Regions from separate parts of the Sinorhizobium sp. RAC02 genome, predicted to be linked through region 1. Evidence: predicted binding sites of a transcription regulator. Region 1 holds the regulator's gene; the other holds the start of a gene.

Evidence for each region. The regulator LexA, encoded in region 1, represses DNA repair genes until DNA is damaged. The targets are predictions, from matches to a motif close to TGTTCNNNNTGTGTTCNG.
Region 2: dnaE (DNA polymerase III subunit alpha) is a predicted target of LexA. The motif match lies at 9,809-9,826, and genes of this name have one in related genera.

The regions. Positions count from the first base shown of each region.
Region 1 is NZ_CP016450.1:1,262,613-1,277,406, reverse strand. It holds gene BSY16_RS06060 (AEC family transporter) at 1-527, opposite strand, end outside; gene BSY16_RS06055 (cytochrome c biogenesis CcdA family protein) at 659-1,408, opposite strand; tRNA gene BSY16_RS06050 (tRNA-Lys) at 1,635-1,710, shown strand; gene lexA (transcriptional repressor LexA) at 2,011-2,733, shown strand; gene BSY16_RS06040 (ComEC/Rec2 family competence protein) at 2,834-5,281, opposite strand; gene gltA (citrate synthase) at 5,589-6,878, shown strand; gene lpxB (lipid-A-disaccharide synthase) at 6,908-8,086, opposite strand; gene BSY16_RS06025 (LpxI family protein) at 8,083-8,961, opposite strand; gene lpxA (acyl-ACP--UDP-N-acetylglucosamine O-acyltransferase) at 8,967-9,785, opposite strand; gene fabZ (3-hydroxyacyl-ACP dehydratase FabZ) at 9,782-10,249, opposite strand; gene lpxD (UDP-3-O-(3-hydroxymyristoyl)glucosamine N-acyltransferase) at 10,242-11,309, opposite strand; gene bamA (outer membrane protein assembly factor BamA) at 11,360-13,738, opposite strand; gene rseP (RIP metalloprotease RseP) at 13,978-14,794, opposite strand, start outside.
Region 2 is NZ_CP016450.1:1,585,868-1,600,661, reverse strand. It holds gene BSY16_RS07685 (NADH-quinone oxidoreductase subunit M) at 1-162, shown strand, start outside; gene nuoN (NADH-quinone oxidoreductase subunit NuoN) at 179-1,621, shown strand; gene BSY16_RS07675 (biotin--[acetyl-CoA-carboxylase] ligase) at 1,645-2,385, shown strand; gene BSY16_RS07670 (ribonuclease J) at 2,401-4,068, shown strand; gene mce (methylmalonyl-CoA epimerase) at 4,261-4,665, shown strand; gene BSY16_RS07660 (DUF1467 family protein) at 4,743-5,012, shown strand; gene proS (proline--tRNA ligase) at 5,728-7,056, shown strand; gene BSY16_RS07650 (lipoprotein-releasing ABC transporter permease subunit) at 7,087-8,388, shown strand; gene BSY16_RS07645 (ABC transporter ATP-binding protein) at 8,402-9,088, shown strand; gene BSY16_RS07640 (hypothetical protein) at 9,138-9,728, opposite strand; gene dnaE (DNA polymerase III subunit alpha) at 10,074-13,571, shown strand; gene BSY16_RS07630 (DMP19 family protein) at 13,668-14,794, opposite strand, start outside.

The sequences.
Region 1 (14,794 bases):
GTCGCGATGATGAACGGGTGCGTGACGATCTTGCGCAACACTCCGACGGCAATCTGGAGTGCCGGCTGTTTCTCGCCGCCAGCAACGGCCATCAGCGCCGGTGCCACCATGAAATGCAGCATGTTCTCGAAGCAGAAGACCAGCGCCACCGGCACGGCCGCCGGCTCGCCGAAGGCGAGCAGCGCCAGCCCCGGCCCCATATAGCCGATATTGCCATAGGCGGCAGCAAGCCCCTGGATCGTCGCCTCGCCGATAGTGGCGCGGCGCAGCCAGAGACCGACGGCGAAGATCAGTCCAAAAACCAAATAGGTCGCGCTGATGTTGGCGATGATGAAATCGACGCGCGTCAGCTGCTCGATCGGCGTTTTTGCGACCAGTTTGAAGAACAGCGCCGGCAGCGCGATATAGATGATGAAAGTGTTGAGCCAGCCAAGCGCTTCGACCGGCTGCTTGGTGATCCGGGCGACCACATAGCCCAGCAGGATCATGCCGAAGAACGGCAGGACGAGTCCGACGATGTCCGCCATGGGCCGAGGCGCGCTCCCGCTTGCCGAGGATGATATCCCTGACTAGAACCCCGGTTCACCGGAAATGCTCTAGATATTTGTTTTAGCCGCATTATCCGAGGCCGAAGCGGTACCGCCTCGGCTGGAATGCTCTAGCCGATTTGCGAGAGAATGGGAAACGTTTGCTGGAACCAGATGGCGACCGTGCTGATATAGCCGAAGATGAAGGCAAGGCCCGTCAGGACGAGCAGCACGCCCATGACCTTTTCCACCGCGCCGAGATGCCGGCGAAAGCGCAGGAGGAAGCGCATGAAGGCGCCGGAAAACCCGGCCGCGATCCAGAACGGCACGGCGAGGCCCAGCGAATAGACGGCAAGCAGCATCGCCCCGTCGCTGACCGTTTCCCGCGCGGCCGCAACGCCGAGGATCGTCCCAAGGACGGGACCGATGCAGGGCGTCCAGCCAAAGGCGAAGGCAAGTCCCATGACATAGGCGCCCGATGCCGTCGCCGGCTTGCCGCCGCCCTGGAACCGCGCCTCGCGCGCAAAAAGCCCGATGCGCAGCAATCCCAGAAAATGCAGGCCCATCAGGATGATAATGACGCCGCCGATCTGCGCCAGGATGTCGAGATGCCGGCGCAGCACCATGCCGATCGTCGACGCCCCGGCGCCCAGCGCCACGAAAACCGTGGCAAAGCCCAGGGTAAAGAAGAACGCCGCCAGCAGCACCGCCCCGCGCGTATCCCGCCGGACCGCGACCGCGTCGTTGCCGCGAAACTGATCCACGGAAATGCCCGCCATATAACAGAGATAGGGCGGCACGAGCGGCAGCACGCAGGGCGACAGAAACGACAGCGCTCCGGCAAGCAGCGCACTTAGAAGAGAAATATCGGCAATCGACACTGGCTACTCCGCGACGGCGGGAAAGCGGTTCGGGCCCGAAAACGCCCCGCCCGCTCCTTCATTTGCGCTTCCTAGTATCGGCCGAAGCCCTCTCCTGCCAATCACCTTTTGGAGAACGCGGCAAAATGCAGCAAAAGCTGTTTTTCATCGCATTTTCCGGGTTGACCCGGCAAATCCTCCTGCCTATGTTCCGCGCACTTCCGCGGGGCGTCTTCGCACCGCCTGGGAGCGTGTAGCTCAGCCGGTAGAGCAACTGACTTTTAATCAGTAGGTCCAGGGTTCGAATCCCTGCGCGCTCACCACTCGAACCCTTGACCCCCAGGCTTTTGCAGTATTTTCGAGCCTGCCGCATGGGGTGAAAAAAGTCCCAAGTAATCCCGCGAAGACCAAGGCTTCGACCGGCTCGCATTTCGCAAGAGATGCGCTAGGTTGTGGCGTCGCCTTCCGCGGCCGAGAACAAAGGGCAAGAAGCGCCGAAGGCGTTCAATTACTCAGCGCACTGCCTGTCATAACGCTTCTGTAGGTGCGGGCCTCTTGCAGAACACATATGGAACAGATAGTGTATGTTCTATATTTGTTTCGCGATTCTGGGGTGGACGGCGATGTTGACACGTAAGCAACAGGAACTTCTCTTGTTCATCCATGAACGGATGAAGGAATCCGGCATACCGCCGTCGTTCGATGAAATGAAGGATGCTCTGGATCTCGCCTCGAAATCGGGTATTCACCGGCTCATCACGGCGCTTGAAGAGCGTGGCTTCATCCGGCGATTGCCAAACCGCGCCCGCGCCCTAGAAGTGATCAAACTTCCGGAGGCCTATTCGCCCAGCCTTCAGCCGCGGCGCGGTTTCTCCCCATCGGTCATCGAAGGAAGCCTTGGCAAGCAGCCGGTGCCGGCCGCTCCGCCCCAGCGGACGTCGAGCCAGGCAGACATGCCCTCCTCCGTTTCCGTGCCGGTCATGGGACGCATCGCCGCGGGTGTGCCCATCTCGGCGATCCAGAACAATACCCATGAAATCACCGTGCCGGCCGAAATGATCGGTGGCGGGGAGCATTATGCGCTGGAGGTCAAGGGCGATTCGATGATCGAGGCCGGCATCCTCGACGGTGACACCGTCATCATTCGCAATGCGAACACTGCCAATCCCGGTGAAATCGTCGTGGCGCTGGTCGATGACGAGGAAGCGACGCTGAAGCGCTTCCGCCGCAAGGGCGCATCCATCGCGCTTGAGGCCGCCAATCCGGCCTATGAAACCCGTATTTTCGGACCGGACCGCGTCAAGATTCAGGGCAAGCTCGTCGGGCTTATTCGCCGCTACCATTAAAGCGTGTCGCGTAAACGCGTGCGGCGGTTTAGCAATAACGCCTGCAAAACATCGAGAAACCAAGGCTTGGGGAGTGAACTTGAGAGATCACGACGCGCTGTCATCCGCTCGCTTCATAGGTACCACTACGCCAATCATAGGTGCGGTGTCGTGACCAGGGGCGATGAAGCGTTTCAACAGCCGGGGTGAAAAGGGCGTCGGAGAGGGCAGAGTTTGCGGGATCGGCCGCCGGCTGGATTTCCAGGGCGCCGGTTTGCCTCAGATGGCGAACCGTGATGAGGCGTGCACCTGAACGGCAAGCTTCCAAACGGATTGCGACGGGCACGATGACGAGGTCTGCACCGTCGCAGGCCGTACCGAGGAAGGCGAGGTCCTCCAGCGCCACGATGCGCCAACCGCTGGGGGAAATGGCGGCACAGAAGGCTTTTGTCTCGCAGATGAAGCTGTCGTGAGTGCGGGCTGTATCGAATGCTGCGGCCATGGCCGCCTTGGCCTTCTGTCGGTCGGCTTCGCGGCGGGGTCGTTTCTGCCTGGCCGTAGTGGCAGGGTCCTCCTTCTCGATGTTGACTGTCAGGCCGCTCGTCTTGCGTAGCTCGGGTTTCAGCAGTGTTTCGAGGCGAAGGGCGCGCCGCCATTGCGCATAGATGAAATCCGGTGGCCGTGCGCGGTTGGTCGCTGCTTTCTCGCCACGCAGAATGGCGACCAGGCGGCCATCTTCCGACACGAGAATCTCCGGCCTTGTGCCTCCAGCGGGCCAGCAGGCGACAAGGATTCCGACGACGACGAGAAGCGTGCCGGCATGGCGCAGTCGGGTGCGCAGGAGGCAGACGAGGCCGCTGCCGATGCCGATGAGCAAGAAGGCGGTTGCAGGGATGCGGCCGGTGACGATCTCGCCCTTCCAGCCGGCTACCCATGTCGACAGCGTGATCATCCACTCGATGCCTTTGCCCATGATCGCGAAGGGAATGGCATCGAGGCCAAAGGGCATCAAAAGCACGGCGATCAGACCGAAGGGCATGACGATGGTGCTGATCACCGGCATGGCCAGCAGGTTGCCGGCAAGCCCATAGGCTGGGATTCGGTGAAAATGGCCAATGGAGTAGACCAGCGTCGCAAAGCCGCCGATCAGCGAGGAGAGGATGAGCCCGCCGATGAAGCGGCCGGCAGCGCCGCCGAACAGCGCAAACGGCCCTCCCCGGCTTTCGCGCTGGATCGGACGCTCGCGCCACGCGGCGTAGCCGGCCACGAGGCCCAGCGTTGCGGCATAGGACATCTGAAAACCGGGATTCGTCACGGCAGAGGGCGTGACCAGCAGGATGAGGATGGCCGAGATCGCCACGTTGCGCAGGCTGATGGCCGCGCGCCCGAACAACACGGCGACGAGCATCACGCAGATCATGATCCAGGAGCGCACGGCCGAAATCGCGCCACCCGAAACGAGAATATAGAGCGTCACCATAACCAGGGCGCCGACGGCCGCGAACTTCTTCGCGGGGTAGCGCTCGGCAAAACCCGGTATCAGCGCCATCAGCATGCGCGCACCGACGAGGAAGGTTCCGGCGGCGAGCACCATGTTCAGCCCGGAAATGGCAAGGACATGGGCAAGGCCCGCCTGTCGCAGCGCTTCCACCGTGTCGTCGCCAATTGCTCGCTGCTCGGCAGTGACAAGGGCCGCGGCAATGGCCCCCGCATCGCCGCCGATGCGGCCCCGAATATGCTCGGTGAGGTTGTTTCTCCAGGCGGCGATCCGTTGCCGTATTCTGTCGTAGAGGCCGGGCGCGTTTGTCGTCACGGTGGTCGGCGCGCTGTAAAAGTAGCCAACGGCGCCGGTGCCGGCGAAATAGGCATCCAAGGTGAAGTCGTTGAGCCCGGCCAATGCGGGACCGGACGGCGGGCCAAGGCGTGCGCGTCCCCCAATGCCGCCGCCGATGGCGATCGGCTCATGCCGGCTTCGGGCAAGCAGTGTCACCACGTCGGGTGCGCGCTTCAGGGTGGGCTCGCGCGTCGTTTCGAGCGCAATGCGATAGCGGACTGCACCGCGGTCGTCGCTCTCGCGAGACAGGACGCGCCCCCTCACCTCCGTGGTCACCGGCGCATCCAGGATGACGGTGCCAAGGCGGGCGGTTTCTCCGGCCGCAAGCAGCATACCGAGCGGAACGAGGAATGCAGCCCCCGCCGCGAGCGCCACGAGGCTTTCACGATGCCGCAGCCGCAAGGCGGGCCAGAGCGCCGCACAGACAAGCAGGATCAACGCATAGGGCGACGGATCCAACGCTGCGGAAAACCAGAGCGCGGCGCCCGTGCCGAGGAAGACGGGAACGAAAAGGAGGAAATGGCCGTGTGCGCGTTCCTCGGCAAAGGCGGCTGCCACCGTTTGCCGTCCGGCAAGGCGTTCGCGCAGGCGGCCGATGGCACGCAGGAGAAGAACAAAAGCCGGCCGGCGCGGCTTGTCGAGCGGCGCGAGCTCTCGGGAATCGTCGGTGGGCACGCCGTGCCAGGCATCAGCCTCGGACGCCGTCCGTCGTTCCGCGATGTCGATCCTGCCCATGGCTCGGCCCCACCCGTTCCCACTGGCATTGTGCAATCGAATGGAGAAATCTTCAATCTGCAGTACATGCCGAAAGTGCTAAGTCAGGCATAAGGGATGCGCCCTCCGCATCGTGGAAAGCACTCTCAAAAGTTGCTTGCAACTTCATGGAAAGGGTAGATATTGCGTTGCCGGAAAACCTGTTTTCGCAATGCACAATTTGCCTTTCGTATTGCTTGGCAGCATCGGACAAATGGGTTAGCAAAACGAGCATGTTCATGGATACGGCACAGCTTCGTGCCACCATTGGAAACAACGGAGGATCGTTATGACAGGAACTAGCGCGGGTGTGTCAGTCGGTGGCAAGACGGTGGACTTGCCGACGCGATCCGGTACGATCGGCCCCGATGTGATCGACATCGGCACGCTGTACAAGAATACCGGCACCTTCACCTACGATCCCGGCTTCACCTCCACTGCCTCGTGCGAATCGAAGATCACCTATATCGATGGCGACGAAGGCGTTCTGCTGCATCGCGGGTATCCGATCGAGCAGCTGGCCGAACACGGCGATTTCCTCGAAGCCTGCTACCTGCTGTTGTACGGCGAATTGCCGACCAAGACGCAGAAGGATGATTTCGACTACCGCGTCACGCACCACACCATGGTGCACGAGCAGATGTCGCGCTTCTTTACCGGCTTCCGCCGCGACGCGCATCCGATGGCCGTCATGTGCGGCTGTGTCGGCGCGCTGTCGGCATTCTATCACGACTCGACGGACATCACTGATCCGCACCAGCGCATGGTTGCGTCGCTGCGCATGATCGCCAAGATGCCGACGATCGCCGCCATGGCCTACAAATACCATATTGGCCAGCCCTTCGTTTACCCGAAGAACGACCTCGACTATGCGTCGAACTTCCTGCGCATGTGTTTTGCCGTGCCGTGCGAAGACTATGTGGCGAACCCGGTTCTGGCGCGCGCCATGGACCGCATCTTCATCCTGCATGCCGATCACGAGCAGAATGCATCGACCTCCACCGTGCGCCTTGCCGGTTCCTCGGGCGCCAACCCGTTCGCCTGTATCGCGGCCGGCATTGCCTGCCTCTGGGGTCCTGCCCATGGCGGCGCCAACGAAGCGGCCCTCAACATGCTCGCCGAAATCGGTTCGGTCGATCGCATTCCGGAATATGTTGCCCGCGCCAAGGATAAGAACGACCCGTTCCGCCTGATGGGCTTTGGCCACCGCGTCTACAAGAACTACGATCCTCGCGCGCGCATCATGCAGAAGACGACGCACGAGGTTCTGAGCGAGCTCGGCATCAAGGACGACCCGATGCTGGAAGTCGCGATGGAACTCGAGCGCATTGCGCTGACGGATGAGTACTTCATCGAGAAGAAGCTCTATCCGAACATCGACTTCTACTCCGGCATCACGCTGAAGGCGCTGGGCTTCCCCACCACCATGTTCACCGTGCTCTTCGCACTCGCCCGCACGGTCGGCTGGATCGCCCAGTGGAACGAGATGATCGAGGACCCGGAACAGCGCATCGGCCGTCCGCGCCAGCTCTATGTCGGCGAACCGAAGCGCGACTACGTGCCGGTTTCCAAGCGCTGACAGCGCGCCGCCGAAAAGAAAAAGCCCGGTCAGTTTTGACCGGGCTTTTTTGTTGCGAGCAGATCGAGGATGACCGCCGCCCCGGTCTCGCCAGGCGGGCGGATGGTCCGCATGCGTTCATGCACGAGATCATAGCCTTCCAGCATGGCGCGGCGTTCAGCCGTATCGACGGAAAGCCGTTCAAACCAGCGTACGAGGCTGCCCGGGCGCACCTGTTCATTGAGATATTCCGGCACGACGGTGTAATCCGCAATGAGGTTAGGGATCGCTGCTGTCCAGATCTTGATCTTGCGAAGGAAGAGGTTGGCGAGCCAGTCGAAGCGGTAGGTGGAAACGACGGGCACGCGGGCCAGCGCCAGTTCGAGAATGACGGTGCCTGATGCCGCGATCGCCGCATCGGCCTCGGCGAAAGCCTGCCACTTTTCCGCAGTCGAGACGGTGATCTGCGGCTTCACCGGCCAGTCCGCCGTCAACTTGCGCACAAGCGCTTCCTGGCGCGGCACGGTCGGCAGCGCAAACCGGGTGGCGGGATTGCGGGTGGTCATCTCGCGCGCTGCCTGGCCGAAGACTGGCAGGAGGCGAGTGATCTCGGTGGCGCGGGAGCCAGGCAACAGCAGGCAGAGAGGTGCGTCGGAAGCGTCTAGCGTCCGCACCAGGCGTGCTGCGCGGATCCGCTGGACATCGGGATCGCTGGTCAGCCGGTGACCGACATAGGTCGTTGCCGGGCCGCCGAGGCGCTCCATGACAGCAGGCTCGAAAGGCAGAAGCGCCAGGACATGGTCGACATAGGCGCGCATGCGTGGCGCGCGCTCCTCCTTCCACGCCCAGACGCTCGGGCAGACGTAATTGACCACCGGCAGGTCCGGCAGCGCCTTGCGGACGCGACGCGCGACGCGGTGGGTGAAATCCGGGCTGTCGATGATGACAAGCACGTCCGGTTGCGCGGCGATGATGGCGTCCGCCGTCTGGCGAATGCGGCGCAGCAGCGATGGCAGGCGCTTCAGCACCTGCGATATGCCCATGATGGAGAGTTCGGAAAAATCGAACAGGGAGGTGAGCCCCTGCCGTTCCAGCGCCTCGCCGCCGACGCCGACAAGCGCGATCGAACCCAAATGGGCTTTGCGCAAGGCGGCGATCAGATCGCCGCCGAGCAGGTCGCCCGATACCTCGCCGGCAATCACGCCGACTTTCAGCGCAGCTTCCGTCATCGCTGGCTCTCCGTTCTTCCCGGCAGGATGCCGGTCACGAAAAGACCGTGTGCATCGGCTTCCGCGACAAGCGCCTCACGCTCCAGCACGAGCGACCGCCCCGCCTCGATGGCGACACCGGCCAGACCTGCCGCACGGGCGCGCCGCAACGTCTCGACACCGATCGACGGCAGGTCGGCCCGGAGATCCTGTTCGGGCTTGCAGAGCTTGACCAGCACGCCCTTGCGACGTGCGGAGATACGGCCCAGGGCGCGCAACTGCGCCACGCGCTCCAGCATCGCGTCCGTGCCCTCAGCTCCTTCCAGGGCGACTACGCGGCCGCCAAGTGCCACAGCACCCTGCCCCACATCCAGCAGACCGAGCGCCAGCGCAGCAGCTGCTGCTGCAGCAATATCGGCTTCGGCTGCTGCATCCGGTTTTACGGCGCCAAGAGGGCCTTCGCTCCCCAGGAGGTTCGGCACGATGTCATGCGCACCAACGACATGCACGCCTTCGCTTTCGATCAGGCGGATGACCATCTTGAGCACGGCATCGTCACCGCCCTTCAACAGCGTGCGAACAACCGATGGCAGCGCGAGCAGTGCCTTGAACGGTGCATGGATGTCGCGCCATTCGGGGCGGCGGCGGACGGAGCCGGACAGCACCGCGCGGCCGATGCCCTTGGCGCGGAATGCCGCGCCGATACCGGCATAGTTGCCGATCGAGATCACCTGGTGGTCGAAGTCGGACCAGTCCTCTCCGGACTCATCGGTGAGCGCGAGAATATAGGGATTTTCGCCACGGGCGCGCGCCGCGTCGGCGACATAGCGTGGCAGGAGCCCTCCGCCGGCGATGATCGCCAGCCGGTCGCGTTGCTCGGACCGGCCGTCCGCCATGCCACTCAGCCCTTGTTACCCCGGTTCGGGGAGGACAGCGCACGGTCGCTGTCGGCGGCGATGAAGTCAAGGATGTGCATGACCGGTTCGCTGTCCGCATACTCGTCGCGGATCGCCGCGGCATTGACACGGATGGAGCCTTCGCCCTCAAAAATCTGCTTGAAGGCGCGACGGACCTGATGGATCGTCGCCTTTTCCATGCCGCCACGGCTCATGCCGACGACGTTGAGGCCGCCCAGAATGCCGGGATTGCCGTTCAGCATGCCGTAAGGGATCACATCGTAGGACACCCCCGAAAGACCGCCGATGAACGCCTGGCGGCCGATGCGCGTGAACTGGTGCACGGCGGAACCACCGCCGAGAATGACCCGGTCTTCGATCGTGACATGGCCGGCAAGCATGACATTGTTCGACAGGATGATGTGATTGCCGAGTTGGCAATCATGCGCGACATGCGAATTGGCGAGGAACAGGTTGTTGTCACCCACCACCGTCTTGCCGCCGCCTTCGGTCGTACCGGTGTTCATCGTCACACCTTCGCGGATAACGCACATGGCGCCGACGGAAAGCGTGGTTTCCGCCCCGTCGTGATGCACGCTCTGCGGATCGCCGCCGATGACGGCATTGGCGAAAATGCGCGTGCCGCGGCCAATGACGGTCCGCCCGGTCACGACTGCATGCGTCAGAAGCTCCACACCTTCGCCGAGAACGACCTTGGGACCGACATGGCAGAAGGGCCCGACGACGACATTCTCACCGATGACAGCGCCGTCCTCTATGACGGAAAGCGGGTGGATCTTCGCGCTGGCAGCAATCATTTTCAGGCGTCTTCCTTTTTCACGATCATCGCGCCGATATCAGCTTCCGCGACGAGTTGCCCATCAACTTTTGCGTCGCAGTGAAACTTCCAGATATTGCCGCGCTGCTTCTGCTTCGTGACGTGGTACTCGACACGATCGCCGGGCACGACCGGCTTGCGGAAGCGGGCATTGTCGATCGTCATGAAGTAGACGAGGTTCGTGCCGACACGCGATTTGCGCGCGCAGATCGCGCCCGCCGTCTGCGCCATGCCTTCGATCAGGAGGACGCCGGGCATGATCGGATGATCCGGGAAATGCCCCATGAAATGCGGCTCGTTGACCGTGACGTTCTTGATGCCGATCGCCGATTCGTCGCCGTCGATCTCGATGATCTTGTCGACGAGGAGGAAGGGATAACGATGGGGAAGCAGCGTCAAGATTTCCCGCAGGTCAGCCACGCCGAGCGTTGCCTTGGTCTCTTCACTCATCATTGCCCCCCTTTTTCTGGACTCGGGTACTGGAACGCATGGCGATCTCCGCCATATCGCGCAGGAACTCGCGCATGGGCCGCGCCGGGACGCCGCCATATTTCTCACCGGCCGGAATATCGGCGACGACACCGCTCATGGCGGCAATCTGCACGCCATCGCCAATGGTAATATGACCATTGATGCCCGACGCACCGCCGATCATGACGCCATCACCGATGCGCGTGCTGCCGGCGATGCCGACCTTGCTGACGATGCCACAATGACGACCGATGCGCACATTATGGCCGACCTGGACCTGGTTATCGATCTTGGTCCCCTCGCCGATCACCGTATCGTCCATCGTGCCGCGGTCGATCGTCGTGTTCGCGCCGATTTCCACACTGTCCTGGATGATGACGCGGCCAATCTGGACGATCTTGATCATGCCTGGCTTGAGACCCGGCGCATAGCCGAACCCGTCCTGGCCGATGCGGGCGCCCGGATGGATGATGACATCGTTGCCGATTAGCGCGTATTGCACGGTTGCACCTGCAGCGATGGTGCAGTTACGGCCGATCCTGACACCGGCACCGATGATCGCCCCGGGGCCGATGCGCGTGCCCTCGCCGATTTCGGCGCCCTTGCCGATAACAGCCATGGGCTCAACGGAAACATCAGATTCGAGGTGCGCTTCGGGATCGACATAGGCACCGGCGGCAATACCGGCCGGAGCAGATGTCATCGCCTCCGGTCGCATGGCCGCAGGGTGCAACAGTTCACCGGCACGTGCGAACGCCGTGTGGGGACGCGCGGAAACGAGAATGGCGATGTGCGGCGGAATGAGGGAAACGAACGCGCGGTCACACAGGATCGCGCTTGCTTCGCTCGTCGCGAGCTCATTGCGGAATTTACGGGAGAGAATGTAACAGAGATCGCCGCTTTTCGCCCGGTTTACCGGCGAAACAGTCCGCACGATGCGGCCAGCATGCGCTCCATCCACGAGTTCCGCCCCAAGCACCACCGCCAGGTCGCCCAGACGCATACCGTCATGGGGCGGAAAAAACCAATTGTGTTCCATCACGCGATGACTCCAGAACGTCCGTTTTGCGCAGTTCTGGACTGCCCGTCTTAGAACTGGGTCGCAATGCCGAACTTGAAGCGCTGCGTCTCGTCGAAGTCTTCCTTCTTGACCGGGATCGCATAGTCGAAACGCAACGGACCGAACGGCGATGCCCAGATGATGGAGGCACCGACCGAGGCGCGCAGCGTCATGTCCGTGCCCTTGACCTTGTCGTCAAAGTCAATGGTGCCGCTTTTGAAGGTTTGGTTGACCTTGACATCGTTACCGTAGACCGTGCCGGCATCGGCAAAGAACGCACCGCGGAAGCCAGCGTCACGTGGCACGAACGGCAGCGGGAAGGATGCTTCGACAGAGGCCGTGAAATAGGTCGTACCACCGAGTGCATCACCCGTCGACGTTGCCCGCGGGCCGATCCCGCTGGATTCAAAGCCACGCAAGTCGCTTCCCGACAGGTTAAACTGGTCATAGACCTTGGTGTCACCAAAGCCCCACATATGGCCGCCGCTGATGGCGATGGAGCCGATGACGTCGGCATTGTCCAGCAGCGTATGGTAATAACGCGCCTTACCGGAAATCTTGTAGTATTCGGAATCGCCGCCGATTCCCGCAAATTCCTGCGTGACCTGGGCAAAGATACCATCTCGCGGCAGTGTACGATCGTCGATCGTATCAAACGTCATGCTATGCGCGATTGCCGAACGAACCCAAGGACCATTGTTGACCACATCCCAGTACGGGCTGGACAATTCTTCTCTGTCATCCGGATCATCGAAGTCCAGCGAGGTTTTGTAATCGAGCTTTGCATAGCTGTAGCGGAACGTGGTTGATAGGTCTTCCGTGATCGGAGCCGTTACACGCAGGTTAAAGCCGCGCGTATTCAGGTCATAGAAGTCTTCACTGTCGTCTTCGTTGCTGAAGAGGTCAAAACCGGCCGCAAGGCGGTAGCCAAGGAAATAAGGCTCCGTGAACGACAGATTGTAGTCGCGGGAATTCTCACCTGCACCGGCAGAAACGCGAATGTATTGGCCACGGCCAAGGAAGTTTTTCTCTTCGACCGAAGCCTCGAGCTTGATCCCGCCCTTGTCACCCGTTTCATAACCGACACCGATACCGAACGAGCCAGTTGACTGGTCCTGAACATCGACAACCACGACAACGCGATCAGGCTCACTGCCTGGCGCTGTAGAAATGTTGACGGTCGAGAAATAGCCAAGCGCTTCAAGACGACGTTTCGCGCGGGCGATGACGTCCTGATTGAAAGCGTCGCCTTCACCGATGTCAAACTCACGACGAATGACGTAGTCACGCGTACGGGTGTTGCCGCGGATTTCGATGCGCTCAACATAAGCGCGCTCTCCCTGATCGACCAAATAGTCGACAGCGATTGTGCCTGTGCCTGGGTCACGGTTACCGCGCGGCGTCACGCGGGCGAACGGGTAACCCTTCGCCGCAACCCGCTGGGAAATCTCGGACATCGTGTCCTGGACATCCTTGGCACGGTACGTTTTACCCGGACGGGATTCGATCAGGCCCTGCAGCTCTTGAGAATCAATGCCTTCGACGGTCGATTCAACATTCATCTGGCCGAAGTCATAACGCTGGCCTTCGTCAACCGTGAAGGTGATGACATATTCGTTCGTCGCCTCGTCAAGGACGGCCTCGGCCGAAACGATGCGGAAGTCGGCATAACCGTTGTTGAAATAGAACTGGCGCAGAGTTTCTTCGTCCGCGCGCAACTTGTCTTCGTTGTAGACATCCTTGCGGGTCAGGAACGACAGGAAGTTCGACTTCTTGGTGATGATGACGGACTGCAGACGGCTGTTGCTATAGGCCTGATTGCCGACGAAGTTGATCTGCGAGATCTTCGTGCGATCCCCTTCATCGACGACGAAGGCAAGATTCACACGGCCGTTGCCGAGCGGATAGGTCTCCGTGGTGACGGTTGCGTCGCTACGGCCGATACTTGCGTAAGCTTCGCGGATTATCTGGATGTCCGCTTCGACAGCGGTTTGGCTAAACGGACCAAGCGCCTGCGAGCGAAGCTGCGGCAGAAGCTTGTCGTCCTTGATCTTGCGGTTGCCGTTGACGACGACCTGGTTGATCAGCTGGTTCTCGTTGACGGTGACGACGAGCGTGCTGCCGGAAACGGTGATCTTCACATCAGAGAAGTAGCCGGTCGCAAACAGTCGACGCACGGACGCATCGATGTCCGTATTCGAAAAATTCTTGCCGGGGGTAATCGTGACGTTGGCTTTTACCGTATCAGCGCTGACACGTTCGGCGCCGCGCACCTGAATGCTGCGGATGACAGCCGCTTCAGCAGCAGTCGCGGAGACAAGCGTGGCAAAAGAGCCGCCCGTGACAACCATACTGGCCGACAATGCAACGGCCGACACGGCGTTCAAAAAGTTTGAACCAGCTTTCATCTTCACTACTTACCTTCGTTTCAACGTCCCGGCGGGCATACACCCGACTCCGGTCACGTTTGCCGTTTTAACCGCTTTTGCCATACAAGCAAGGTCACGCGTTAATTTCTGTTTACTTCAATTCAAACAGTGGCCCTAAGGTCACTAAATGCGTTTCATTACGGTAAACAGAGCCTTAGCAAGACTGCCCGTCGGACTGCGGCTCCCCTTTAATCTCCGCCGGACGTGCCGGCAAACTTTCAGCCAAGAAGCATGGATATGTCGTTCCAGGTCGCGAAGACCATCAGCATGAGCACCAGCGCCATGCCGATGCGAAATGCGATCTCCTGCGCCCCGGGCCCGACAGGCCTGCCCCGGATAGCCTCCACCGCATAGAACATCAGATGGCCGCCATCAAGTACCGGAACCGGCATAAGGTTCAAAAGTCCAATGGAAACAGAGAGGACGGCGGCCAGTTGCAGCAATGCGGCAACACCAAGCGTCGCCATCTGGCCGGAAGCCTGCGCAACACGGATCGGACCACCGAGCTGATCGGCCTTCATGCGACCCGTCACGAGATTCGACAGATAGTCGAACGTGCCCGTCACAATATGCCAGCTTTGCAGCACGCCCTGCCCCACGGCCTCGACCGGACCGTATTCGACGACGCGGAAATTGCCGGTCTCCTGGCTGGTCACGATGCCGATTTGGCCGAGCTCGATCTTGTTGCCGAACTGGTCTGTGATTTCGGCGCGCTTCGGTATAACCGGGAGATCAAGGTCTGCGCCATCGCGGCGGACAGTGACGGTAATCTTCAGTTCCGGACGGACACTGACGTAGCGGCGCACGTCATCGAACGTTGCCACTGGGTGTCCGTCGAGTGCCACGAGCAGGTCGCCCGGGAGCACGCCAGCCTCTTCGGCGGCGCTGCCGGGACGGACTTCTGCCACGATCGGGTCTGCGATCTGTCGGCCATAGATCGAGAACATCACGGCAAAAATGGCAATGGCGAGCACGAAATTGGCAATCGGCCCGGCCGCCACGGTTATCGCCCTTTTCCACAGGGCGGCTCCGAGG
Region 2 (14,794 bases), 320 kb from region 1:
CGTGAGAAGCTGCTGCTCTATCCGCTCCTGATCCTCACGATCTTCTACGGTGTCTATCCGGCGCCGGTATTCGATGCGACGGCGGCCTCGGTCGACGCGCTGCTCAATAACTACTCCGCGGCTCTGCAGGCGGCGCAATCCGTTGCGCTGACGGCGAACTGACGACGGGACCCAAGACATGACTGCTGATACAATCCTCGCCAGCCTTCAGCTCTCGACCCCGGAGATCATTCTCGCCATCGGCGCGCTTGCCTTGCTGATGATTGGTGTTTTTTCCGGCGAACGCTCGGGCACGACCGTCACCGGCCTTGCCGTCGCGCTGCTGATCATCTCCGGCCTCTGGCTGGTGCTCGCCACGGGTGAGGGCCAGGCCTATGGCGGCGCCTTCGTCTCCGACGCCTTCGCCAAGTTCATGAAGGTGCTGGCACTGATCGGTTCCATCACCGCCATGGTGATGACCGTCGGCCATGCCCGTTCGGAACAACTCGACCGTTTCGAGTTCCCGGTCCTCATCGTGCTGTCGACGCTCGGCATGTTGCTGATGATTTCGGCCAATAGCCTGCTGTCGCTCTATCTCGCGCTGGAACTCCAGTCGCTGGCGCTCTACGTCGTCGCCGCGATCAACCGCGATAGCCTGCGCTCGACGGAAGCCGGCCTGAAGTACTTCGTGCTCGGCGCCCTTTCCTCGGGCATGCTGCTCTACGGCATGTCGCTGGTTTATGGCTTCACCGGCCAGATCGGCTTCCAGGAAATTGCAGCTGCCCTGACGGCAGAAGGCCGCTCGCTCGGCCTCGTCTTCGGCCTGGTGTTCATCCTTGCCGGCCTCGCCTTCAAGATCTCGGCCGTGCCGTTCCACATGTGGACGCCGGACGTCTACGAAGGCGCGCCGACCCCGGTCACGGCGTTCTTTGCCGCTGCGCCCAAGGTCGCCGCCATGGCCATGCTGGTGCGTATCGTTATCGAGGCTTTCGAGCCCGTCGTTGCCGACTGGCAGCAGGTCATCGTGTTCATCTCGATTGCCTCCATGCTGCTCGGTTCCTTCGCGGCAATCGGCCAGCGCAACATCAAGCGCCTGATGGCCTATTCCTCGATCGGCCACATGGGCTATGCGCTCGTCGGCCTTGCCTCCGGCTCCATGGCCGGCGTGCGCGGCGTCGCACTCTACATGCTCATCTACATGGTCATGACGCTCGGCACCTTTGCCTGCATCCTCGCCATGCGCCGCAAGGAAGGCGGCAATGTCGAGAACATCGACGATCTTGCCGGTCTGTCCTCGACCAATCCGTTCATGGCGACCGTGCTGACGATCCTGATGTTCTCGCTCGCCGGCATCCCGCCGATGGCAGGCTTCTTCGCCAAGTACTTCGTGTTCATGGCGGCGATTGAAGCGCATCTCTATGCGCTTGCCATCATCGGCGTGCTCGCCTCGGTCGTCGGCGCCTACTACTACCTGCGCATCATCAAGGTGATGTGGTTCGACGAGGCGACCGGCGAATTCGCCCGCACGGCCGGCGAACTGAAACTGGTTTTCGGTCTCTCCGGCCTGTTCGTTCTCGGCTATGTGCTGATCGGCGGCCCGATCGGCGCCGCCGCTGAAACCGCGGCACGGACCTTCTTTTGAGCGGGTCCGGCAATCCTCGGCGGATGTCACTCGATGACTTTCGCCATGAGGCGCTCAGCGATGTGGGCTCGACCAATACGGAATGCCTGGAGCGCGCCCGAAAGGGCGCGCTTTCGGGTCTCTGGATCACTGCGCAACGGCAGACGGGTGGGCGCGGCCGGCGCGGCCGGGCATGGTTTTCCGAGCCCGGCAATCTCTATGCCTCTCTGCTGCTGATCGACGCCGCCCCCCTGGAGCGACTGGGTTCCCTACCGTTGGCGGTTGCCGTGGCCGTGCAGGGTGCAGTGAGCCGCATCATGCCGCTCGATGCCCCCGATGTGGTGATCAAGTGGCCGAACGATATTCTCATCGACCGCCGCAAGGTCTGCGGCATCCTGATCGAAGGCGAAACGTTGCCAGATGGCCGACATGGGCTGGTGATCGGTATCGGCATCAACGTGTCGGTGGCGCCGGATGCCGGGCTCTACCCGGTCGCGACGCTGCGTGATTTCGGTGCCTCCGCTTCCCCAGACGAATTGTTCGCCCATCTCTTCCAGTCGATGGCCGAAACGCTGTCGCTCTGGGACAGCGGACACGGGATTTCGGCCATCATGGAACGCTGGAAACAGGTGGCTGGCGGCATCGGCGAAAACATAACGGTCAATCTTCCCGACCGTTCTATTTCCGGGCGCTTTTCTGGAATTGATGATACAGGTCTCCTGAAACTGGAGACGGATGATGGCGGCACGCGACTGATCGCGGCCGGCGACGTGTTTTTTGGATAGGACTTTCTGAACCCGATGGCAAAAGAAGACGAACTGGTATTCCTGCCGCTTGGCGGCGTCGGCGAAATCGGCATGAACCTGGCGCTCTACGGCTATGGCCCGAAGGCGAACCGCCAGTGGATCATGGTCGATTGCGGCGTCACCTTCCCCGGGCCGGACCTGCCGGGCGTCGATCTGGTGCTGCCCGATATCCGCTTCCTCGCGAAGGAACGTGAGAAGCTCAAGGGCATCATCATCACCCATGCGCACGAAGACCATTATGGCGCGCTGAACGATCTCTGGCCCGGCCTCAACGTGCCGGTCTATGCCTCGCCCTTCACGGCGGGCATGCTGGAAGCCAAGCGAAATTACGAGCGCAGCCGCACCGAAATCCCGGTCACCATCTTCAAGCAGGGCGACCGCATCAATGTCGGTCCGTTCGAAATCGAGGCGATCGGCGTCAACCACTCCATTCCCGAGCCGATGTCGCTGGCGATCAAGACGCCGCTCGGCACCGTCATTCATACGGGTGACTGGAAGATCGACCTCGATCCGTCGCTCGGGCCGCTGACCGACGAGGCCCGCTTCCGCAAGCTTGGCGACGAGGGTGTGCTGGCGCTGATCTGCGACAGCACCAACGCGCTTCGCGACGGCGTTTCGCCGTCGGAGCGGGAAGTCTCGGAGAGCCTCACCAAGATCATCGAGTCGTCCGAGGGCAGGGTGGGCATCACCACCTTCTCCTCGAATGTCGGCCGTATCCGTTCGATCGCGCAGGCTGCCGAAGCCGCCGGGCGCGAGGTGCTGCTGCTCGGCAGTTCCATGAAGCGCGTGACCGAGGTCGCGCGCGATATCGGCCTGATGGAAGGGCTGAAGCCGTTCATCGCGGAAGACGAGTTCGGCTACATCCCACGCGACAAGGTCGTCGTCATCCTGACGGGCAGCCAGGGCGAACCGCGTGCCGCGCTCGCCAAGATCGCCCGCGACGAGATGCGCAACGTCGCCTTCACGGACGGCGACACGATCATCTTCTCCTCGCGCGCTATTCCGGGCAACGAGAAGGCGATCAACGACATCAAGAATGGCCTGGTCGAACAGGGCATCAACGTGATTACCGATAGCGAGGCACTGGTGCACGTCTCCGGCCATCCGCGCCGGACGGAACTGCAGCAGATGTACACATGGACGCGCCCCAAGATGGTCGTGCCGGTGCATGGCGAGGCAGTGCACCTGACAGCGCATGCCGAGCTTGCCGAACAGTCCGGCATCGCCAAGGTCCCCCGCGTGCGCAACGGCGATGTCCTCAAGCTCGCACCGGGCGAGCCCGAGGTTGTCGACCACGCGCCGTTCGGCCGCATCTTCAAGGATGGCAGCCTGATCGGCGACTATGAGGAAATGGGCATCGGCGATCGCCGCAAGCTCGCTTTCGTCGGCCACGTCGCCGTCAGCATCCTGCTCGACAGCCGCTTCGACTTCATGGGTGATCCCGAAGTCGAGCCCTTCGGCCTGCCGCAGTTCGATGACGAAGGCGAGGATATGGGCGACACCCTCTATGACGCCGTGCTCGGGGCCGTCGAAAGCATTCCGCGCGCGCGCCGAAAGGACCTGGAAATGGTGCGCGAGGCCGTGCGCCGCGCCGTCCGCTCCACGGCAAACGAGATCTGGGGCAAGAAGCCCGTCGTTACGGTCTTCCTGACGAAAGTCTGATTCCCGATTTTGCGGCTGGATGATACCGGGGATGCGAAATCCCCTCATCCGGCTCTTCGGGCCACCGTCTCCCGAGAGGAGAAGGGGGACTTCAGACGTCTCGTTTTCTCCCTTCTCCCCAGCGGGGAGAAGGTGCCGGCAGGCGGATGAGGGGGCCTGTTCCAACGCCTAGCCCCATAAGAGGAGACAGCCATGCTCGGTAAGGTCAACCACATTGCCATCGCCGTGCCGGATCTTGCTGCCGCCACCGCAACCTATCGTGACACGCTGGGCGCCAGGGTTTCCGAACCGCAGGCCCTGCCGGAGCATGGTGTGACGGTGGTGTTCGTCGAACTGCCGAACACCAAGGTGGAATTGCTGGCGCCCCTCGGCGACGCCTCGCCGATTGCTGCCTTCCTTGAGAAAGCGCCGGCAGGCGGCATGCACCATATTTGCTACGAGGTGGATGACATTCTCGCTGCCCGCGACCGGCTGGTGGCGAGCGGCGCCCGTGTGCTTGGCGACGGCAATCCGAAGACGGGCGCGCATGGCAAGCCGGTGCTCTTTCTCCACCCCAAGGATTTTTTCGGAACGTTGGTCGAACTCGAAGAGGTGTGACAGCACGCCGCCCTTCAGCCATTTGAACTTCACCCGCGACCGGCGTACAAGACCGCCTGTCGCACGAGGGCTCGTCCATGCAGTGGTTTTCCTTTTTTGCCGTCTACTTCATCGTCTGGTGGTTGACGCTTTTCGCCGTCCTGCCTTTCGGAATGAAGACCCAGGGCGAGGCGCAAGAGATTGTGCCTGGCACGGTGGAAAGCGCGCCCGCGCGATTCCGCGGTGGCCGGGTGATGCTCATCACGACGCTGATCTCCGCCATCATCTATGGCTGTTGGTATGTCGTGTCGGTGCGCCTCGGCTATGGCATCGACTCCATCCCTCAATTCATGCCGAATTTCAAATAAGCGGCCGCCGCAAAGGTTAACGGCCGTTCACCTGGTGAAAGCAAGCCATTCCCCGTCTTCGGGGTCGGGGAGAATAGTCTTCCGTTTGGCGATCGTCAGATTGCGCCGGAAAAAGCCCGCCTGCAGCCCGTGCCTGCCTTTGAGTCATGCAAACCGGTCCGGATTTTCTCACCATGCGTGAGGCGGAGTGTCGCAGCGCGCGACGGTGTGCGTCTTTGACGCATGGACCCCAGGCGAGAAGTTGATAAAGCGAAAGTCTAATGGGAAAAAGGCAAAAAAAACAAGGCTAAAAGCCTTGTTTTACAGGTATCGCGTGATCTCTATCCGTTGTGCGGTGGCAGCGTCTACGCGCGCCTAAGATCTGATCCTCCCAAGACTTGACCGCGAAATGGCAGGAATTTGTACTTCCTGCCTGTTTTGTGACCTGAAACTAGCCCAAAGCTTAGGCGTTGTCATCCGCTTTTTTTGCATTTTTGCTACAGTGGAATAAAATTTTTCCGTTGACAACCTATGCGCAATTTCTGTTATTGACGCCCCCATTTTTCCGCCACATTTCTCGGAACGGCACTGCGCCTGTGCGTCGTGCTTCGGCCTTGCATGCCTGCTTGGCCTGCCGGGTTCCCTTCCTGCGGCGAAGCGTTTATGAACGCGTGAAAATCAACGTCATTTTGCCCGATTCCCCGAATAGGGCGGATCAGTCCCGCTGGAAACCGATATGCGCCTTTCACGCTTCTTCCTGCCCATCCTCAAGGAAAACCCCAAAGAGGCCGAGATTGTCTCGCACCGGCTCATGCTGCGTGCCGGCATGGTCAAGCAACAGTCCCAGGGCATCTATACCTGGCTGCCGCTGGGCAAGCGCGTGCTGGACAAGGTGAACGCCATCATCCGCGAGGAGCAGAACCGCGCCGGCGCCGTCGAGCTTTTGATGCCGACGCTGCAATCCGCCGAACTCTGGCAGGAGAGCGGTCGCTACGACGCCTACGGCAAGGAGATGCTGCGCATCAAGGACCGCCAGGAGCGCCCGATGCTCTATGGCCCCACCAACGAGGAAATGATCACGGACGTCTTCCGTTCGTACGTGAAGTCCTACAAGGACCTGCCGCTCAACCTCTACCATATTCAGCTGAAATTCCGCGACGAGATGCGCCCGCGTTTCGGCACCATGCGCTCGCGCGAATTCCTGATGAAGGACGCCTATTCCTTCGACCTGACGCGTGAAGGCGCCGAGCATGCCTATAACCGCATGTTCGCGGCCTATCTGCGCACCTTCTCGCGCATGGGTCTGCGCGCCATTCCGATGCGCGCCGATACCGGTCCGATCGGCGGCAATCTCAGCCACGAATTCATCATCCTTGCCGATACCGGCGAGTCGGAAGTCTTCTGCCACAAGGATTTTCTGAATTTCGACGTTCCCGGCCTCGACACCAATTTCGAGGATGTCGCCGGTCTGCGCGCCATCTTCGAAAAGTGGACTTCGCGCTACGCGGCGACCTCCGAAATGCATGACGCTCCCGCTTTCGATGCGATTGCGGAAGGCGAACGTCTGTCGGCCCGCGGCATCGAAGTCGGCCACATCTTCTATTTCGGCACGAAGTATTCCGACGTCATGGGCGCCAAGGTCCAGGGTCCCGACGGCAAGGAGCACGCCGTGCATATGGGCTCCTACGGCATCGGCCCGACGCGCCTCGTGCCCGCGATCATCGAAGCCTCGCATGACGAGAACGGCATCATCTGGCCAAAGGCCGTAGCGCCCTTCGAGGTGATCGTCATCAACATGAAGTCGGGCGATGCGGCCTGCGACGCCGCCTGCGAGACGATCTATGGCGCACTCTCGAATGCCGGCATCGACACGCTCTATGACGACAAGGACGAGCGCGCCGGCGCCAAGTTTGCGACGGCCGACCTCATCGGCGCCCCCGTGCAGGTCATTGCCGGTCCGCGCGGCGTTGCCACGGGCGAAGTCGAAATCAAGGACCGCAAGACCGGCGAACGCGAGACGCTGACCATCGAGGCGGCGATCAACCGCCTGACGTCCGGCAATTGATGCGCCGCGCCGGGGCAACGGGAGGGGACCATGGCTGACGCAGCGAGCGGGACAACCGAGGCTCAGGCCTACAAGAAGAACCGCCCCTTCTCCGCTTTCGAGCGGATGGTCGCCTGGCGCTACCTGCGCTCCCGGCGCAAGGAAGCCTTCATCTCGGTCATCGCCGGCTTTTCCTTCATCGGCATCATGCTGGGGGTCGCGACGCTCATCATCGTCATGGCCGTCATGAACGGCTTTCGCACGGAGCTGATCTCGCGCATCCTCGGCATCAACGGCCACATGATCGTCCAGCCGATCGATACGCCGCTGAACGATTTCGCCAAGCTGGCAGAGCGTCTTTCCGCCGTTCCGGGCGTCACCATGGCGATCCCGCTTGTCGAGGGCCAGACGCTGGCGCAGGGCACGGCGGGCGGTGGCACGGGCGCGCTGGTGCGCGGCATCCGCGCTGACGACCTCGCCAAGATGAAGGCCGTTTCGGATCATTTCAAGGAAGGCGACCTCGTCGGCTTTGCCGCCGGCGGCGGCGTTGCGATCGGCTCGCGCATGGCCGAACAGCTCGGCCTCAGCGCCGGCGGCCAGATCACGCTGGTTGCTCCCGAAGGGGATGTCACGCCGCTTGGCGTCAATCCGCGCGTGAAAACCTACACTGTCTCCGCCATTTTCGAGATCGGCATGTCGGAATACGACTCGTCGATCATCTACATGCCCTTGGAAGAAGCGCAGCTCTATTTCAACTCAGAAGGCGTCGTGCAGTCGATCGAGCTGTTCGTTTCCAATCCGGATGCCATCGACGATCTGCGCCAGCCGATCGAGGCGGCGGCCGAACGGCAGATCTTCATCACCGACTGGCGCCAGCGCAACCAGACCTTCTTCTCGGCCCTGCAGGTCGAGCGCAACGTGATGTTCATGATCCTGACGCTGATCGTGCTCGTCGCCGCGCTCAACATCATTTCCGGCCTTATCATGCTGGTGAAGGACAAGGGCAGCGACATCGCGATCCTGCGCACGATGGGCGCCACGTCCGGCGCGGTCATGCGCATCTTCTTCATGACGGGCGCGGCGATCGGCACGGTGGGCACGTTTGCCGGCGTTCTGCTCGGTGTCATCGTCTGCCTCAACGTCGAATCGATCCGCCAGTTCTTCTCCTGGATTTCCGGTACGACGTTGTTCAATCCTGAACTCTATTTCCTGAGCCAGCTTCCGGCCGACATGAACGCCGGCGAGACGGTTTCGGTCATCCTGATGGCGCTGGTGCTTTCGTTCCTCGCGACGATCTTCCCCGCCTGGCGTGCCTCCAAGCTCGATCCGGTCCAGGCCCTGCGGTACGAATAGGAACAAGAACGCCATGAACGCGCGCCTCGCTTTGGAACTCAAGGGCATCGAACGGCACTACGGCCAGGGCGAAACCCTGCTGTCGATCCTCAGGGGCGCGGATTTTGCGCTGCGGAGTGGCGAGACGGTTGCCCTCGTCGCACCGTCCGGCACCGGCAAGTCGACCCTGCTGCACATTGCCGGCCTGCTCGAAAAGCCGGATGCCGGCGAGGTCTTCGTCAACGGTCATTCCTGTGCCACGCTGTCCGACGACCAGCGCACGACGATCCGTCGCAACGAGATCGGCTTCGTCTACCAGTTTCATCACCTGCTGCCGGAATTCACCGCGCTGGAAAACATCATGATGCCACAGCTGATCGGCGGCCTCACGAAGGTCGAGGCGCGTGAACGCGCCGCCCAGCTGCTCGACTACATGCGCATCGGCCACCGTGCCGATCACCGCCCGTCGGAGCTGTCCGGCGGCGAACAGCAGCGCGTGGCGATCGCCCGCGCCGTCGCCAATGCGCCCCTGCTGCTGCTTGCCGACGAGCCGACCGGCAACCTTGATCCGGAAACCGCCGGCTACGTCTTCGAGGCGCTCGAAGCGCTGGCGCGCCAGTCCGGCCTGGCGGCCCTCATCGCCACCCACAACCACCAGCTCGCCAGCCTGATGGATCGTCGCGTGACGATCGAGGACGGGCTCGTGCGCGAGCTCGCCTGAACGGACGGCCTGATATTTTGGCCATCCTGCGCGTCATGCGTTGCCGGCGTTAGTTGTCCAATCCGCAAACTGACCGCGGTATGCTGTTGTTCCAATCCTTGAGCAGGACGAATTGCGCCTTGTCCGCGACGGCTTGGCCATTCCGCTTGCCCTTGCCCGTCAGCACGTTTAGGTCGCAGTCGTTCGTGCGGTTTTCTCCGCCGTCCTCTGCAATGGTGTCGTAGGCTGAATACGTATAACCGGCCACGATGAAGTCGAAATTGCGATAGGCGATGGTGAGCGTCTCGCGCCAGCGCTCCCGGCCGATCGAATCGTTCTTCGTCGTCAGCGTGAACGAGCCGTTGCCAAGGGCGGCCAGCTCCGGCTCCTGGCCATACATCGTCAGATTGCCCCAGACCGTGTTCGGCAGGGATAGCGCCAGCGTCAGCCGGTTCTCTTCCGGCTTGGCGACGTAGACATAAAGCCCGTTGTCATCGCCGCCGTCGTCGCCCGGCGTCGCCACCACGGCAAGATCCGGCGTACCGTCCTTGTTCCAGTCGCCGCTCGCCATGGCGATGATGCGGTCCGCCGGAAAATCTGCGGCGGCCGAAAGAGCGGGCAGGGCAGCCGACAGCATGAGGGCGGCAATCAACAACTTCATCTTTATTCCTCCATTGGTCGAGGCGACCTTATTGCGCTGGCGAACGCCGGTCCAGTGGGCCTGTGAAAAGCTATTGACACGAGAACAAGAATAGAACAAACTAGAAACATAAAAGGAAAGGGAGCCATAATGACCGATTTCTTTCGTGACCTTGCTGCATTCGCCTCCATGGCCATGTTCGTCGCCAGCTTCTCCGTCATCCTCTTCGGAATCTGATATTTCCTGGTTCGTCGTCTGAATACCGGGCCACGCGGCGTGGAAACCGGGTGCAATGCAAAGAACCGTCTGGACGAGACGGGTGCGAATCCGCTTAAGCTTCTTTCCTTGAAATGAAGGAAGAAGCCGATGGCGAGTGAAGCCCCAAAGACGGAGAGCGGAACAACCGCGCAGACACCGCAATTTGTGCATCTGCGCGTGCATTCCGCCTTTTCGCTGCTGGAAGGCGCCTTGCCGATCAAGAAGATCATCGGCAAGGCAATGTCGGACCAGCAGCCGGCCATCGCCATCACCGATACGAACAACCTGTTCGCAGCGCTGGAATTTTCGCAGAAGGCGATCGGCGACGGCATCCAGCCGCTGATCGGCTGCCAGCTGTCGATCGATATGGAAGACGAGGGCGAAGGCGAGCGCCGCGGAGGGCAGGCGCAACTTCAAAAGCTGCCGTCGATCGTTCTCCTTGCCGCAACCGACGCCGGTTATGTCCGCCTCGTCGACATTGTCAGCCGTGCCTATCTCGGCGGCGAGGGCAGCCAGGCGGTCCGCATCGCCTATAGCTGGCTGGAAGAGGAAGGTGCCGAGGGACTGATTGCGCTCACCGGCGCGCGCGGCGGTCCGATCGATATGGCCTTCCTGTCCGGGCAGCCTCCCGTAGCGCGGGCGCGGCTGGATGCGCTGAAGCGGGTGTTCGGCGACCGGCTTTATATCGAACTGCAACGCCACGGCCGTTATGACAAGCAGCATGAACGGCGCATGGTCGAATTGGCCTATGCGGAGGATGTGCCGCTGGTCGCGACCAACGAACCGTTCTTCCCGGCGCCGGACGATTACGACGCTCATGATGCGCTGATGGCGGTGGCGCACAATGCGATGGTCTCGGACGACAACCGCTTCCGCCTGACGCCCGACCACTACCTCAAGAGCCGCAAGGACATGGCAAAGCTGTTTGCCGATTTGCCCGAGGCCCTGGAAAACACGGTCGAGATCGCGAAGCGCTGCTCCTTCGTGCTGAAGACACGCAACCCCATCCTGCCGCGCTTCACCGGGGCGACGGATGATCCGGACGAGGCGGATCGCGCCGAATCGGCGGAACTTCGCCGCCAGTCCGTGGAAGGTCTCGAGAGCCGTATGGCGCTGCTCGGCCTGACACCCGGTTATACCGAGCAGGATTATCGGGAACGGCTGGACTTCGAGCTGGGCGTCATCGAGCGCATGAAGTTCCCCGGCTACTTCCTGATCGTTGCCGACTTCATCAAATGGGCCAAGCAGCAGAACATTCCCGTCGGTCCCGGCCGCGGCTCGGGCGCGGGCTCGCTCGTCGCCTATGCGCTGACCATCACCGACGTTGATCCGCTGCGCTTCTCGTTGCTCTTCGAACGCTTCCTCAACCCGGAACGCGTCTCGATGCCCGACTTCGACATCGACTTCTGCCAGGATCGCCGCGAAGAGGTGATCCGCTACGTGCAGCAGAAATACGGCCGCGAGCAGGTGGCGCAGATCATCACCTTCGGTTCGCTGCAGGCGCGCGCGGCACTGCGCGACGTCGGCCGCGTGCTGGAAATGCCCTATGGCCAGGTCGACAAGATCTGCAAGCTCGTACCGAACAACCCGGCCAACCCGACGCCGCTCTCCAAGGCGATCGAGGAGGAGCCGAAGCTCCAGGAGGAGGCGGACAAGGAGCCGGTCGTCGCGCGCCTGCTCGACATCGCCCAGAAGATCGAAGGCCTCTACCGCCACGCCTCGACCCACGCCGCCGGCATCGTGATCGGCGACCGGCCGCTGTCGCAGCTCGTGCCGATGTACCGCGATCCGCGCTCCGACATGCCGGTCACCCAGTTCAACATGAAATGGGTGGAGCAGGCGGGGCTCGTAAAATTCGACTTCCTCGGCCTGAAGACGCTGACAGTCTTGAAGACCGCCGTGGATTTCATCCGCAAGCGCGACATCGAGGTGAATCTCGAAAGCCTGCCGCTCGATGATCAGCTGACCTACGAGATGCTGTCGCGCGGCGAGACGGTTGGCGTGTTCCAGGTGGAAAGTGCCGGCATGCGCAAGGCGTTGATCGGCATGCGGCCCGACTGCATCGAGGACATCATCGCGCTCGTGGCACTCTACCGCCCGGGCCCGATGGAAAACATCCCGGTCTACAATGCCCGCAAGCATGGTGAGGAGGAGATCGAGTCGATCCACCCGACGATCGACCATCTGCTCAAGGAAACGCAGGGCGTTATCGTCTACCAGGAGCAGGTGATGCAGATCGCCCAGGTCCTGTCGGGCTACTCGCTCGGCGAGGCCGACCTGCTGCGTCGCGCCATGGGCAAGAAGATCAAGGAGGAGATGGACAAGCAGCGCGCCCGCTTCGTCGATGGCGCCGTCAAGAATGGCGTGTCCAAGCCGCAGTCCGACCTTATCTTCGACCTGCTCGCCAAGTTCGCCAATTACGGCTTCAACAAGTCGCACGCCGCCGCCTACGCCATCGTTTCCTACCAGACGGCCTATCTGAAGGCGCATTACCCGGTCGAGTTCCTCGCCGCGTCGATGACCTACGATATGTCCAACACGGACAAGCTGAACGACTTCCGGCAGGATGCCGGCCGTCTCGGCATCGCGGTCATCCCGCCCTCCGTGCAGACGTCTTTCGCGCATTTCGAGACCGGCGAAAACCGCATCTATTATGCGCTCGCCGCTATCAAGGGTGTGGGTGAAGCGGCGGTGCAGCACATCGTCCAGATCCGCGGCGACATGCCGTTCAAGAGCCTTGAGGATTTCTGCACGCGCATCGATCCGAAATTCGTCAACCGCCGCGTTTTCGAAAGCCTGATCATTGCCGGCGCTTTCGATTGTTTCGGGCATGACCGCGCTGCCATGATCGCCGGCCTTGACCGGTTGCTGGGTGCTGCCCAGCGCGCGCAGGAGAACAAGACAAGCGGGCAGGGCGACATTTTCGGCATGGGTGCTGCCACAGGGCCGGAGGTCATCACGCTGCCGTCCTATACGCCCTGGCTGGCCTCCGAAAAACTGCACCGCGAATTCCAGGTGCTCGGATTCTTCCTGTCTGCCCACCCGCTCGACACCTACGCGCCGATCCTCTCGAAGATGCGCGTGCAGACCTTTGCCGACTTTGCCGTGGCGGTGAAGCGCGGGGCGACGGCCGGCCGCCTTGCCGGTACGGTGACATCGAAGCAGGAGCGCAAGACGCGCACCGGCAACAAGATGGGCATCGTCGCCTTTTCGGATTCATCCGGCCAGTTCGAGGCGGTGCTGTTTTCCGAGATGCTCAACCAGTACCGCGATCTGCTGGAGGCCGGCAAATCGCTGGTCATGACCGTGCAGGCGGAAGAGCGCCCGGAAGGCATCGGCCTGCGCATCCAGACGCTGCGTTCTCTGGAGGAGGAATCGCTCCAGACGCAGAAGGCCCTGCGTGTTTACGTTCGCGATTCCGGCCCGCTGCGCTCCATCGCCGCTCACCTGAACACCAAGGGAGACGGCCTCGTTTCCTTCATCGTCATCAAGGAAAACGGCCAGCGCGAAATCGAGGTGGAGTTGAACGACCGCTTCCGCATCTCCGCCGAAATCGCCGCCGCCATGCGCTCGACACCCGGCGTGCTGGACGTGGAGCTGGTCTAGATTCTTGTTTTTCCGCATCATCCGACGCCGAAGCGATGTCGCTTCGGCTGGAAATGTCCTAGGCCGGCAGGGGGGCGGGATTTCCCAAGGCGCGCTTCAGGTGTCGCGCAACTCTTGTTCGTGCGCCGCGATCTGCGCGTAGGGAACGGGTCCGTAGATTTCTCCCGGCTTCTGTCCCGCCAGGATGTACCCGGTCTTCGCTTTCGCCAGTATCAGGATTTCATCGCCTGCGGTCACGCGGAAGGCCGGATGGGGAATGCCGTCGTAGCCGCCGCAGGGCTGGATTGTGCAGTGGATTGCCAAGGGGCGGGCGCGGCTGAGCAGGAGATCGGCCGCGGCTGCAACGGGCTCCTCTGCAATGAAGGCGACGAAGCGGTCTATGTCGACTTTTCTCGCCGACCCGATAAGCGCGGTCGCCGTCACGTTGACATCCCCGCCTTCAAATCGAAGCGCGTAGAGGCGAACGTCGCCACCGTTGTAAACCGCGCCGCGCAGCCCGAAACTTGTCTGGATGACCCGGGCATCCTGATAACGCCCGTCAAGCGCGATCATCTGCACGTTCCCGTCGTCGAGCAGCGTTTCATCTGCATCGTCAGCGGCCAAGCCTAGGGCGAGATGGGGGCGATCGGAAAGAGATTGCCGGAATGTCTCGACACGCGCCTTTGACAGGCGGGACGATCGTTTGGGGTTCGACAGGGCGCTTTGATCCCAGGCCGCGTTGAAATCAGCGTGCTCGAGGATGCGAATATCCGGCCATGTCCTCACCCAGGCTGCGGCGAGATCTGTTGCGGGGTCGTCCACATCGGCCGTCCGGAAGCGCGCATCCAACCGGTCAAGCGCTGGGTCCCGTCCACCCGTAAAGCCGGTCTGAGCGGATGCGCTCTCCGGATTGGCGGCAACCCATAGGGCGAGTTCGTGCACCAGGGCGGCCTGCGAACGTGCGCCCATCGCCATCAGACCTGCTTCGGCGTTTGCGGAAATGGCTTGCACCCGTGCCCCGCAGTTATGAACGAATTGGCTATGCCCGCCGTTGCAAACCTGCGCGATGTAGAAATCTGCATGATAGAGATGGACAAGATGAGGTGGCAGCTCTTCAGGGCGATAGAAGCCTTGGGTGAAGAGGTGATTGACGAAATCCACCACGGCCGCAACGAGCTCACCGGCATCCGCTGCACGTTCGCTGGAAACCGGAATGATTCGTGATGGCGGGGGCGCGGTTGCAC